One region of the Sphingomonas sp. Leaf5 genome, then DNA from elsewhere that is predicted to be linked to it. Evidence: predicted binding sites of a transcription regulator. Region 1 holds the regulator's gene; each other region holds the start of a gene.
What was found. Region 1 encodes LexA, which represses DNA repair genes until DNA is damaged. Its sites were predicted from a motif close to GTTCCNCNCTTGTTCT; they were not measured.

Region 1 (4,210 bases):
ACCCTTCCGCCACCAAACGTCGCTCCGGACTTGACGGAGATCTGTACGAAAGTACCGATCCCTCGCCTCTGCCGTACCCCCGCGTAGGCGGGGGTCCAGGGTTCCAAGCGTAAGCCGTTGTTCTGTCTGGCGCTGGCCCCCGCCTGCGCGGGGGTACGGAAGGGCAGGAATAAGTACGTTCGCAAAAGCCCCGACTTGATCCCGGCTCCCGCCACCTTCTCGCCGCTCGACAAAAGCGAAACTCCGGATCAAGTCCGGAGCAACGAAACTCCCCTCCTAACGATATGAAGGCCGACCCATGCGCCTCCTCCCCGTCGCCGAAGCCCAAGGCCGCGTCCTCGCGCTCGGTCGCGCCACCGCCGCCGAAACCCTCCCCATCGCCGACACCATCGGCCGGTTCGCCGCGACCGATATCATCGCGCGCCGGACTCAGCCGGCGCGCCCGCTATCGGCGATGGACGGCTATGCGATCCGCTTCGACGATCTGCCCGGCCCGTGGGACGTCATCGGCGAAAGCGCCGCCGGGGCTTCCTTCGCCGGCAGCGTCGCTGAAGGTCAGGCAACCCGTATCTTCACCGGCGCGGCGATGCCGACCGGCACCGATTGCGTGCTGGTGCAGGAGGAAGCGACGCGCGACGGCGACCGCCTGCACCTGTCGGGCGAAGGGCCGGTCCGGGGCGGCAATGTCCGTCGCGCCGGCCTCGATTTTCGCGAAGGCGAGCTGCTGATCGCGGCGGGCGAGCGCATTACCCCCGCCCGCGCCGCACTGGCCGCAGTCGCCGGGCACGGCACGCTGTCGGTCGGTCGGCGCGTCCGCGTTGCCATCGCCGCCACGGGGGACGAGCTGGTCCCCGCGGGACAGCCGCTCGGCGACGACCAGTTGCCCGAAACCAACGGGCTGATGCTGGCGGGGCTGCTCGCCGACCTGCCGGTCGAGCGCATCGATCTCGGCATCCTGCCCGACCGGATGGAGGCGCTGGTCGATGCTTTTGCCGGCGTGGAATGCGACCTGCTCGTCACCACCGGCGGCGCGTCGGTAGGCGATCATGATCTGGTCCGGCCAGCACTGGCGACGGCGGGCGGGACGCTCGATTTCTGGCGGATCGCGCTGCGGCCCGGCAAACCGATGCTGGCGGGATCGCTCCGCGACGCGGCGGTGCTGGGGCTTCCCGGCAATCCGGTGTCGTCCTACATCACCGCGCTGTTGTTCGTCCGTCCGCTGGTTGCGCGGCTGGCCGGTGCTGCTGATCCCCTGCCCCGCACGTCGCGTGCCACGCTGGCCCATCCGCTGCCCGCCAACGGCCCACGGCAGGATTACCTACGGGCGACGCAGATCGACGGGCAGGCATCGACCGCCGCCATTCAGGACAGTTCGATGTTGCGGACGCTCGCCCGCTCCGACTGCCTGATCGTGCGCCCGCCGCACGCGCCGGCGGCGGATGCAGGCGACTCGGCGGAAATCCTGCAACTCGCTTGACGGCAAGAAAATCGTTTCCTATTGGTTCCACGTCTGTTCCGACGGAGAACCCCATGTTGACGCGTAAGCAGCACGAGCTGATCTGCTTCATCGATGACCGGTTGCGCGCGACCGGCGTCTCCCCTTCGTTCGAGGAGATGAAGGAGGCGCTCGATCTCAAGTCGAAATCGGGCGTGCATCGCCTGATCTCGGCGCTGGAGGAACGCGAGTTCATCCGTCGCCTGCCCAACCGCGCCCGCGCACTCGAAGTGCTGCGGATGCCCGAGCGTCCCGTGGCGAAGAAGGTGGCGGCCAAGCCTGCCGCTGCGCCCCGGCCCGCGCCACAGCCTGCCAACGACGTCGTCGAATTGCCGCTCCACGGTCGCATCGCCGCCGGTGTCCCGATCGAGGCGATCGAGGGTCAGGCGACGTTGCCCGTTCCCGCTGCACTGCTCGGGGCCGGCGATCACTATGCGCTCGAGGTCGCCGGTGATTCGATGGTCGAGGCGGGTATTCTCGACGGCGACTATGCGCTGGTCCGCCGCACCGAAACCGCGCGCGACGGCGAAATCGTCGTGGCGCTGATCGAGGATAGCGAGGCGACGCTCAAATATTTCCGTCGCGAAGGGGGCATGATCCGTCTCGACCCGGCCAATCGCAGCTACGACCCGCAGCGCTATCGCCCCGAACAGGTGCGCGTACAGGGCAAGCTCGCTGGCCTGCTACGCCGCTATTGAGGCCCGCTTCCCTCTCCCGGCGGGAGAGGGGAGGAGCGGCGAAAGCGCGAAAGGGTGAGAGCGAACCTTCCTTGGAGTGTGCCATCTGAGAACCGTTCGCAACAGCTTGTGAAACCCGTGCGAGTGTGACTTTCGTGACCTTTGGCGCCCCGCCCACCGCCGATCGCGGGGCGGAGCATCGTCGTTACTTGCCGTTCCCCGGTGCCAAAGGCATCCTTAAGGCGTCCGTATCGCCTTGTAATAGCTTAGCGGATGCAGCGGCGACGTCACCCCGTCCGGGAGCGGATGACCCGACACCCCGGCGAAATAGGCGACCGTTCCGGTCCGCCTCGTGGAAATAGACGGGGTTCCAGTCCGCCGCCGCCAGATCGTCGACCCATGGCCCCGGCCCATAATGATGCCCGGTCGCGAACAGGTGGTTCAGCCCCAGCGGCATCATATAATCCACGACCGCCTCGTGCGACCGCATCATCATCGGGACGATCGGCTCCGCTGCGGCGGCACCCCAAGTCATCGCCACAGTCGCGGGCGATCTCACGCGCGTCGCCATGGGGGTTCCACGCCAGTCGCCCGAACGCATACCAGTTCGTCTGATCGAACTGCGATCCCGACCAGTTGCGATCGGTGCCGATATTGGACACGTCCGCGATTTCCGTCAGCGCCCACGGCCGCACCGGCCGGTCACGGACATCGGCGACTGTTACGCCCTTGCGCGGACGATAGGTGTCGCTGCGCAGGATCTCCTGCTACATCGTGCCGAGGTAGACGAGGTGCGGGGCGGACCCCCTATATTCCTTGGCGATATGCACCTCCATCCTCGGCGGCGTACGCGGCATCGCCCCGAACAGCGGATCGAATGGCTCGCGCGGCTGAAAATCGATCGGCCCGTTCTTGACCTGCACGATCACGTTGTCCGCGAATGTGCCGTCCAGCGGCGCGAACTCCCTATGGGCCTGCTGCGCCCGGTCCTTGGGCTTTTCGCGGGCATAGACGAACGCCCGCCACATCACGATCCCGCCATCGGCATGGCTGCGCTGGTAATCGCCCGGCCCCGGCTGCCCCTCGGAATTGGCCTTTATCAGGAACCCGCCGAAATCGGGAATGCGGGTATGGATTTCGTCGGCCTTCGCCGTCCACCACACCGCGACCTGCGGGTCAAGCGGGTCGGCTGTCTTCAGCCCCCCGATCTCGATCGGTGCCGAAAACCGTGCGAGACATAGACCCGGATGCCCCATGGGCAAAAAACGCCAGCCAGCGTTGCGATCTCGCCGGGAAATTCGGGCTTCAGGATATCGGCACTGACGTTGACGTTGTTCAGGACCGTCTCGTTAATCCCGATCGACGTGTTGGCGCGCGCGAAATCGGCGCAGTGCGGGTCCGCGAAACCGGGCAATTTCTGTCAGCTCCACAGCGACCGCCCGGCATTAGCGACGCTCGACAGTATCCCAATGGTTGAGCAATCGCAGGCCGAGCTTCGGCCGATCGGTCACCGAAACATCGGTCAGGCTGCCGGTCATCTGCGCGATCCGCAGCAACCGGGACGCGCCATACAGCACACCGATCGAACGGTTCGCCGCGACTACCGTCGTCCGTTTGCCTTTGATCGCCACCGACCGCAGCACGAACCCTTCGCGACCGAGCGACTGCAACGGCAACCCCAGCCCAGCGATCCGCGCGGACTTGGCCGTTCCAATCACGATCGCGCCATCGGTGACATTCCCGTCGGCAACCGCGCGCCCAGTCAGTCCCGACAGCCCGCGCGCCAGTTTCGCGGCGGCAAGGTCGAACGTCGGGTCGCGTTCATCGCGCACGATCCCCGTCGGCTGCATCGCAACGGTTCCCGTTTGCACGGTCGGCAAGGGCCGGTACCGCAGCCACAGATCATAGCCATCTTTGGCCCGCGCCGGTGCGGCAATAGCGCACCGGCAAGCGCGATCCACGCCGACCATTTCAGCATCGGGCATCCTCAATGCTTCCTGTCCGACCGACGGCGTTGACACCGGCATATCATACCGAT
Region 2 (4,210 bases), on a different contig from region 1:
GTCGCGCCGAATGCGGCTGATATCGGCGACGCGGTTGATATCGGCACCAAACAAGAAAAAGGCGTAGACGCCGATGCCGCCCTGCTCCGCGCGGACGGCTCGAACCTTGAGGCAATCACGCGCGGTCATGCCTGTTCTCCACGGATCTGTCGGGCAAGGCCGGCAAAGCGGGATTGTTCGCACGCGATGCCAAGATCATCGCGGAAGATGCGCAGCAGTTTCGAGGAACTGCCGCCAGCGCGTAACCAGTGCATGCGCATCAGGTCGAGCAGTGCGGCATCGTCGTGCCGTGCGCGATCATGGCGTGCGGGCAAGCGCCAAGCGGCCAGCGCAGTCTCGACGGCGGCAGCATCCTGAACGGCGGTGCCGGCACTGCCGAGCGCAACGAAGTGGCGCAACGCCCGTCCGGCAAAGTCGCTGCGGGTCCCGGGAATGTCACTGTCCGGGCCGTCGAGACGATCGTCATAAGGCATGATGAGATGCCGTAACCCCGGCGCGACCCGTGCGCTCGGCGTCCGTGTGAAGATGCGCACGGTATCGAGCTTGGCGGGTGGCAGAGCGAGGAGTTCGTCGGCAATCAGGGCGAGATAGGCGTCCGACAAGGCCACCAGGATCGGCCCATCCTCGCCGGCGACGAATTCCGCCAACGGCCGAGCGAAAGGCGACACTGCGCGCAACGCGGTCCACCAATGCGCGGCGCCATAGGGTCCCGTTACTTTTCCCGCGACGCTGTCGGCGGCGCCGACCAGGACGGTACAGGCGTAAGGCGGTGCGTCGGTGCTGGCATCGATGAGACCGAGCCCGGCAGAAATGACCAGCAGTCTCGCCTTGGTCGCGGTTGCCACGGTCACCGCTTCCTGAAAGGCACGCCCGCCATAGATCGATGTAGCCGGGAAGCGCTCCGGTGCCGCTTCGAGTCGTTCGGCCCAAGCCGCAGCCAGGGTCGGCAGCGGCGCGGCAGCGAGGTCGGACATGTGCAGGGCGTGAGGGATCGGCTTGCGCTTACGATTGGTGCAATTGGTGATCACAAGCGTCACAAATTCGTCCCCCTGCCTGTTTTGGCAGGCGCATTAACTTTACGCGCGGCGGGACAATTTGGCCACATTAAATGCAGCGAAATGGTGCACAGAAAATCCTGATAAATGGCCGATTGGTCGCGCCAGCCGGCACGAAACCGGTCTTATCAGCTACCAATCGCGCCAAAACCTGGACCCGAATCAGACGCAATAAATACGCCCTGACTTTCTATGCGCCGCTCTCGTCGCGCGCGAGTATCGCCAAGGTCGCTGGGTCGGGGCCACCACACCAGCGCGCCAGCGCCGCCTCGATCAATGGCCCGGCCCCTGACTCGACGAACAGTGTCAGCGATGAGCGCAGCTTGATGGCATCGATGCCGCCGAACACGGCTTCGGCGGTGGTGCCGGTCAGATACTCTAGCGCGGCGACGCATTCGCGGTAGCGCGGCCCGAGCAAGGGATGGTCGAGATAGCCCCGTGCCTCGTCGAGTGAGCCGATCGCGTAACGCTGTGCCATCGCGCTCGATCCGAGCCCGGCGCTCTGCGGGAAGATGAACCACATCCAGTGGCTGCGCTTGGCACCACGCCGGATTTCGGCGAGCGCAGTCTCGTAGCTGGTCGCCTGCGCCGCGACGAATCGCTCAAGGGCGAACGGGTCCTGGTTCATCCTGCCCTCTTCGCGCGGAGCGCCTGCCCGGCTCCAGCAAAAATTTCTCCGTCAGCGACAGACCACCGGATTCCGTGCCGCGCCGGGACTTCCCACCGATCCATCAACAAGGCCGGCCGCGCCGCCCGCTTGACGGGCTGGAACAGAGAGAACAGATAGGGAACGATTCAGCCGTATCCGAGTCTCTATGCCGTTATGCGTCACCACCACGTCCTCGAAGATCTGCGCGCGCGTATTGCCGCGATCGAGGGCGTCGGTGTGCGCCATGCCCATCTTCCGTTCGGCGATCCACTGATCGACGCCGCCCTGCCCGGCGGCGGGATCGCGGCGGGCGCGCTGCACGAGATTGCAGGCAGTCCTGAGCTTGCCGACGATGCCAGCGCCACGATCTTCCTGGCCGGCATGCTGGCGCGGCTCGAGGGGCCGGTGTTCTGGTGCCAGAGCTGGCGCGACCTGTTCGCCCCCGCGCTGCATCTTGCTGGGCTCCATCCCGACCGGGTAATCCATGTCGAGGCGGGTTCGGACACCAACGTCCTGCTGGCGATGGAAGAATGCCTCCGCCATGCCGGCATCGGCGGGGTGGTCGGCGAGATCGGCCGCTATTCGACGACGGCGTCGAAGCGCCTGCAGCTGGCCGCCGAAGCTTCGGGCGTCACCGCCTTCGTGTTCCGGCGGGCATCGAAGCGCGACGCGGCACCCGAAGGCACCGCGGCAGTAACCCGCTGGCGGATCGCGGCGTCGCCGAGCGAGCCGCTCGGCATCCCCAGCCTCGGACGCGCGCGCTGGCGGGTCGAACTCGAGCGCGTACGCGGCAGCAATCCCGCCGCCTGGATCGTGGAGGGATGCGATGCGCAGGGTCGTATCGGTCTATCTGCCGCACTGGTCGACCGACCGACTGCGGCAGAAGACACGTCCATCGCCGCCTGAGGGCGCCGCTCCCCTTCCCCTGGTAACCGCGATCCCCGATCACGGCCGTCGCGTGATCGCGGCGGTCGACCAGGCTGCGCGCAAGCTCGGCGTGGCCCCGGGCATGACCCTGACCAAGGCACGCGCCTTTGCCGGGCCGCTCGAGGTGATCGAAGCCGATCCCGACGCCGATCTCGAAGGCCTGCGCCGGCTCGCGCTCTGGGCCGGGCAACGCTATTCGCCCTGTGTCGCGCCGGATCCGCCGCACGGCCTGTGGCTCGACATCACCGGCTGCGCATCGCTGTTCGACACCGAGCGGGCCTTGCTCAAGGATCTCCACCGCCGCCTCGCGGCGTTCGGACTGAGCGTCCAGTTGGCTGCCGCCGATACGGCCGGCTGCGCGCATGCGGTCGCGCGCCATGTGCCGGCGGGGCGGCCGGTGACGATCGAGGCCGGCGATCACCGCAAGGCGATCGCGCTGCTGCCGGTCGCGGCGCTGCGACTGGAGCCCGATACCGTCGAAGGCCTGCGCAAACTCGGCTTCGAGCGGATCGAGCAGCTGATCGGCACGCCCAGAGGCCCGCTCGCCAAACGGTTCGGACGCCAGCTCCATCGCCGGCTCGACCAGGCGCTGGGGTTTGTGCCGGAGCCGATTGAGCCGGTGTTTCCCGAGCAGCGCCCGCGCGCGAGGCGCGCCTTTCTCGAACCGATCGCCACCGCAGAGGCCTTTGCCCAGGTAATCGGCGACCTTGTCGCCGATGTCGTCGCGCAGCTCGGCAAGATGGCGAAGGGCGCACGCCGGCTCGATTGCTATTTCCACCGGGTCGATGGCCATATCCAAGCGATCCGCGTCGGCACTGCGGCGCCGTCACGCGATCCCAAGCATCTCGCCAAGCTCGTCGCCGCCAAAATCGACACGATCGATCCCGGCCTCGGCATCGAGGCGATGACATTGGTCACGCCGCTGATCGAAACGCTGGCGGCGCGGCAGAGCGCGGGGCTCGATTCCCTGCAAACCGACCCGCGCGGCAAGGCGCCGGACCTCGCGGCGCTGGTCGATGCGCTCGCCAACCGCTTCGGGCAGCGGCGGCTCTACCGCACCAGTCCTTATCCGAGCGCCATGCCCGAACGCGCGATCGAGGCAGGCCCCGCGCTCGGCGAGCCCAAGGGTCGGGCCTGGGACGGTGATCTTCCCCGCCCCTGCCGCATGCTCAACCCGCCCGAGCCGGTCGATGTGACCGCGATGCTGCCCGACCATCCGCCGGCGATGTTCATCTGGCGGCGGCGGCGGTTCAAGGTGACCCAGGCCGACGGTCCCGAGCGGCTGCACGGCGAATGGTGGCGCCCTGCCGGCCATGAGTCCGATCAGCCCTTTGCGGTGCGCGACTATTACCAGGTCGAGACCGACAGTGGGGCGCGCTACTGGCTGTTCCGCCTTGGCGATGGCGAGAACCCGGCGACCGGGCCGATGCGGTGGTTCCTGCACGGCGCGTTCGCATGACCGCCAGCCCGCCAGAACCTCGCCAACTGGCGCCAATGCCATGACCGAGCCCGCCTATGTCGAGCTGCAGGTCACCAGCCATTTCAGCTTCCTGCGCGGCGCCTCGTCCCCTGAAGAACT
Region 3 (4,210 bases), 170 kb from region 1:
CAATATCGATGCCGGCGTCCAGAACATGGAAAAGGTCATCGCCGCCAAGAAGGCCGCCGGTCAGCCGGTGCCGTCGCAGTGGTACGACTATATGATCTCGCAGCTGTACAAGTCGAAGCGTTCGGCCGAGGCCGGCCAGTGGGCGCGTCGTCAGCTGACCGAATATCCGACGCAGGCGAATTGGCGCAAGGTGCTGATCCTGTTCCGCGACCGCGCCGACAATAACGGTGCGACGCTCGGCAATCAGGCGCGTGTCGACGTGCTTCGCCTGATGCGCGATACCAAGTCGCTGGCCGACCAGAACGACTATCGCGAATATACGCAGGTTACGCAGGACATCGGCCTGCCCTATGAAACCGTCACGCTGATCGACGAAGGTCGCGCGCTGGGCAAGATCCCGGCATCGGCAGCGGTGTTCAACGGCATCAAGACGACCGCCCAGACCCAGATCAAGGCCGATGGTTCGGTCACCGTGCTCGAAACCCGTGCCAAGGCGGGTGCCAATGGCCGCGCGGCGGCCGCTGCCGGCAACGTCTATCTGGCGACCGGCAACAACGCCAAGGCGATCGAGCTGTATCAGCTGGCGCTGCAGAAGGGCGGCGTCGATGCCGACGAAGTGAACACGCGCATCGGCATCGCGCAGGCCCGTTCGGGCAACGCCGCCGAAGCCAAGGCGTCGTTCGCCAAGGTGACCGCCGGCCCACGCGGCGAAATCGCGACCTTCTGGACGCTGTTCGTCGATCAGCCGCGCATCGTCGCCTCGACCCCGGTCGTCGGCAACAACTGATCGCATCGTACGCGTTGCGCAATCCGGCCCGGACAGGCGACTGTCCGGGCCGTTTTCATTTGGGGCGGGTCAAACTACGCCTGCGTGCGCAATTCGCGCGGAGACGCGCTTACCGTCCCAGCATGTGATCCACGAAACGCGGCAGATCCTTGAAGCCCGACAGCTTCACCGCGCCGCCTTCGGCGCTTTGCGAGGACGGTACCAGTGCCCGGCCGAAACCGAGCTTTCCGGCCTCCTTCAACCGCAGCGCGCCATGCGCCACCGGCCGTACCTCGCCCGACAGCGCGATTTCGCCGAACACGATCGCATCCGACGGCACCGGCCGTTCGGACAGGGCCGAGACCAGCGCCGCCGCCACCGCCAGATCGGCCGCGGGATCGGTCACCCGATAGCCGCCGGCGATGTTCAGATAGACCTCGGCGGTCGCGAACGCCAAACCGCACCGCGCCTCCAGCACGGCGAGGATCATCGCCAGCCGACCCGAATCCCAACCGACCACGGCGCGGCGCGGCGTGGCCCCCGACGCCAGTCGGACGGTCAGCGCCTGCACCTCGACCAGTACCGGCCGCGTGCCCTCCAGCGCCGGGAACACCACCGTGCCGGTGACATTCTCGTCACGGCTGGTCAGGAACAGCGACGAAGGGTTCGAGATTTCGGACAACCCTTCGCTTTCCATCGCGAAGACGCCGATTTCGTCGGTACCGCCGAAGCGGTTCTTGACCGCGCGCAGGATGCGATACTGGTGGCTGCGTTCGCCTTCGAACGCCAGCACCGTGTCGACCATATGTTCGAGCACGCGCGGGCCGGCGATCGATCCGTCCTTGGTCACATGGCCGACCAGCACCACCGCCGTGCCGCGTTCCTTGGCGAAGCGGATGAGTTCGCCCGACGATGCCCGCACCTGGCTGACCGTGCCCGGCGCCCCTTCGATCAGGTCGCTGTGCATCGTCTGGATCGAATCGATGATGAGCAGATCGGGTGCCGCCGCCCCGCCGAACGTCGTCAGGATATCGCGGACCGACGTCGCCGCCGCCAGTTGCACCGGCGCGTTGCCAAGGCCGAGGCGGCGCGCCCGCAACCGCACCTGATCGGCCGCTTCCTCGCCTGAGACATAGGCGACGCCCTTGCCCGCCAGCGCCAGCTTCGCCGCGGCCTGCAACAACAGGGTCGACTTGCCGATGCCGGGATCGCCGCCGATCAACGTCGCCGACCCCTCGACGAAGCCGCCGCCTAGCGCGCGATCGAGTTCGGCGATCCCGGTCGTCAGCCGATCGGGTAGCGCGATGTCGCTATCGAGGCCGGATAACAGGATCGGCCGGCCGCCGCTTTGCAGGTTATGCCGCGCCGAAAACGGAGTGACGACCGCCCCGGCATCCTCGACCAGCGTGTTCCAGTCGCCGCAATCGCCACATTGCCCCGCCCATTTGGACGAGACCGATCCGCATTGCTGACAGACATAGCGCTTCTGGGGTTTTGCCATGACAGCGCCCTAACAGAAGCGGAACGAAAGGGGAATATCGCAACGATCATCCCCGTGACCGGCAGGGCGAACGCCGCGCATCGCCCCCGCCGGGCGAAAATTCAGTCCAGTTCGCTGCCGCGCTTCAGCACCTTGGCCCCGTCTTCCTGTTCGATCAGATAGGCCGGGTTTTCCTTGGTCCCGTTCTTCGTGATCTTCGTGCCCTTGATCGTCCGTTGCACCCGCCGTTCGAACCGTTCCTCGACCTTGCCCTCGGCGGTGCCGTTGCCCCACGACCATGATACCTTGGCACCCGTCTTGTAGCTGTCGCTCATCTGCCCACTCCTGTCGTCGGCACGGTCAACCGTCCGCAGCCGCAATGCGTTCCGGTGGCGTGATGCGCGCGTGCGCGCTATGGGCCACGGATGAAGGCTTCCCAACTCCGCGTGGCGATGTTCAGCGGAAACTATAATTATGTCCGCGACGGCGCGAACCAGGCGCTTAACCGGCTCGCCCGGCATCTGCTCGACCGCGACGTCACGCTTCGCGTCTATTCGCCGACCGTCGCCAATCCGGCATTCCCGCCGACCGGCGATCTGGTCAGCGTGCCAGCCTATGGCATGCCCGGCGGACGCGGCGAATATAAGCTGGCGCGCGGGCTGACCACGAAGACCCGCGCCGACCTCGAAGGGTTCCGGCCCAACATCGTCCATGTATCGGCCCCCGACATTCTCGGTCATCGCGCGCTCAGCTGGGCCCGGAAACAGGGGGTCGCGACGCTCGCCTCGCTCCACACCCGCTTCGAAACCTACCCGCAATATTACGGCATCGGTTTCCTCGAACCCGTTGCGCGCGGCGTGTCGAAACGATTCTACAATCGTGCCGATCAGGTGATGGTGCCCGGTCGGGGCATGGCCGAACTGCTGCACGAATGGGGCGTGACCAGCCCGGTCGGCATCTGGTCGCGCGGGGTGGATCATCACCGTTTCAACCCGGCGATGCGCGATTTCGACTGGCGGCGGTCGATCGGCATCGGCGACGACGAGGTCGCCGTCAGCTTTCTCGGGCGGCTGGTTCTGGAAAAGGGGCTCGACGTCTTCTCGGACGTCGCCACCGAATTGCAGCGGCGCGGCGTCAAGCACCGCATCCTCGTGATCGGCGAAGGGCCGGCACGCGACTGGTTCGCCGAACGCGTGCCGCATGCGGTCTTCGCGGGGTTTCAGGCAGGCGACGATCTCGGCCGGGCGGTCGCGTCGATGGACGTGTTCTTCAACCCGTCGATCACCGAGACGTTCGGCAACGTCACGCTGGAGGCGATGGCGGCGGGGGTCCCCGTCGTTGCCGCGCGTGCGTCGGGTGCGGTCGGGCTGGTCGACGACCGGCGCACCGGCTTTCTCGTGCCGCCGCGCGACGTGCCGGCCTATGCCGATGCCATCGCCCGGCTGTGCGAGGATGCCAATATGCGCTGGCGCATGGGACTGGCGGGCCATGAGGACGCCAAGGAATATGAATGGGGCCGCGCCAATCAGGCGGTGCTGGATGCCTATCTGCGGATCGTGCGCGGGTAAGGGCGCGTTCGGCCGCGCGCCGACCCTTTCACCGTAACAGCAAGCCCAAGCCGCTGCGAGCAATGGTGCGATCGAAGGAACTACGTCCGCCCCCCGATGGCTTTTCCGCTACACTCGACCGAAACAAGCCAACGATTATCGCCGGAGCCGCCCATGAACCTTCTCCTCCTTGCCGCCGCCCTGTCGGGTGCGATGGCGGTCGCCGCCGGCGCGTTCGGTGCCCATGGTGCGTCGGGACCGGCGGTCGACTGGTTCAAGACCGGTGGCCAGTATCAACTCGCCCATGCCATCGCCGCACTGGTCGCGCTGAACCTCGGCGCGCGCGGGCCGGGCTGGCTGTTCGTCGCGGGTGGTCTGTTGTTCGGCGGTTCGCTCTACGCGATGGCGCTGGGCGGC

Region 2: ASE50_RS14055 (ImuA family protein) is a predicted target of LexA. The motif match lies at 1,832-1,847, and genes of this name have one in related genera.
Region 3: radA (DNA repair protein RadA) is a predicted target of LexA. The motif match lies at 2,288-2,303, and genes of this name have one in related genera.

What each region holds. Positions count from the first base shown of each region.
Region 1 covers NZ_LMJZ01000020.1:24,586-28,795, forward strand. The annotation lists gene ASE50_RS12595 (molybdopterin molybdotransferase MoeA) at 299-1,477, shown strand; gene lexA (transcriptional repressor LexA) at 1,531-2,193, shown strand; gene ASE50_RS19255 (hypothetical protein) at 2,378-2,707, opposite strand; partial or broken gene ASE50_RS19755 (hypothetical protein) at 2,754-2,867, opposite strand; partial or broken gene ASE50_RS19260 (hypothetical protein) at 2,940-3,586, opposite strand; gene ASE50_RS19270 (alpha-glucuronidase family glycosyl hydrolase) at 3,618-4,199, opposite strand.
Region 2 covers NZ_LMJZ01000021.1:115,211-119,420, reverse strand. The annotation lists gene dbpB (DGQHR domain-containing protein DpdB) at 1-129, opposite strand, end outside; gene ASE50_RS14065 (hypothetical protein) at 126-1,037, opposite strand; gene ASE50_RS14060 (DUF1810 domain-containing protein) at 1,246-1,683, opposite strand; gene ASE50_RS14055 (ImuA family protein) at 1,879-2,610, shown strand; gene ASE50_RS14050 (Y-family DNA polymerase) at 2,531-4,090, shown strand; gene ASE50_RS14045 (error-prone DNA polymerase) at 4,131-4,210, shown strand, end outside.
Region 3 covers NZ_LMJZ01000020.1:194,085-198,294, reverse strand. The annotation lists gene ASE50_RS13445 (tetratricopeptide repeat protein) at 1-787, shown strand, start outside; gene radA (DNA repair protein RadA) at 897-2,267, opposite strand; gene ASE50_RS13435 (DUF2945 domain-containing protein) at 2,369-2,581, opposite strand; gene ASE50_RS13430 (glycosyltransferase family 4 protein) at 2,672-3,814, shown strand; gene ASE50_RS13425 (DUF423 domain-containing protein) at 3,968-4,210, shown strand, end outside.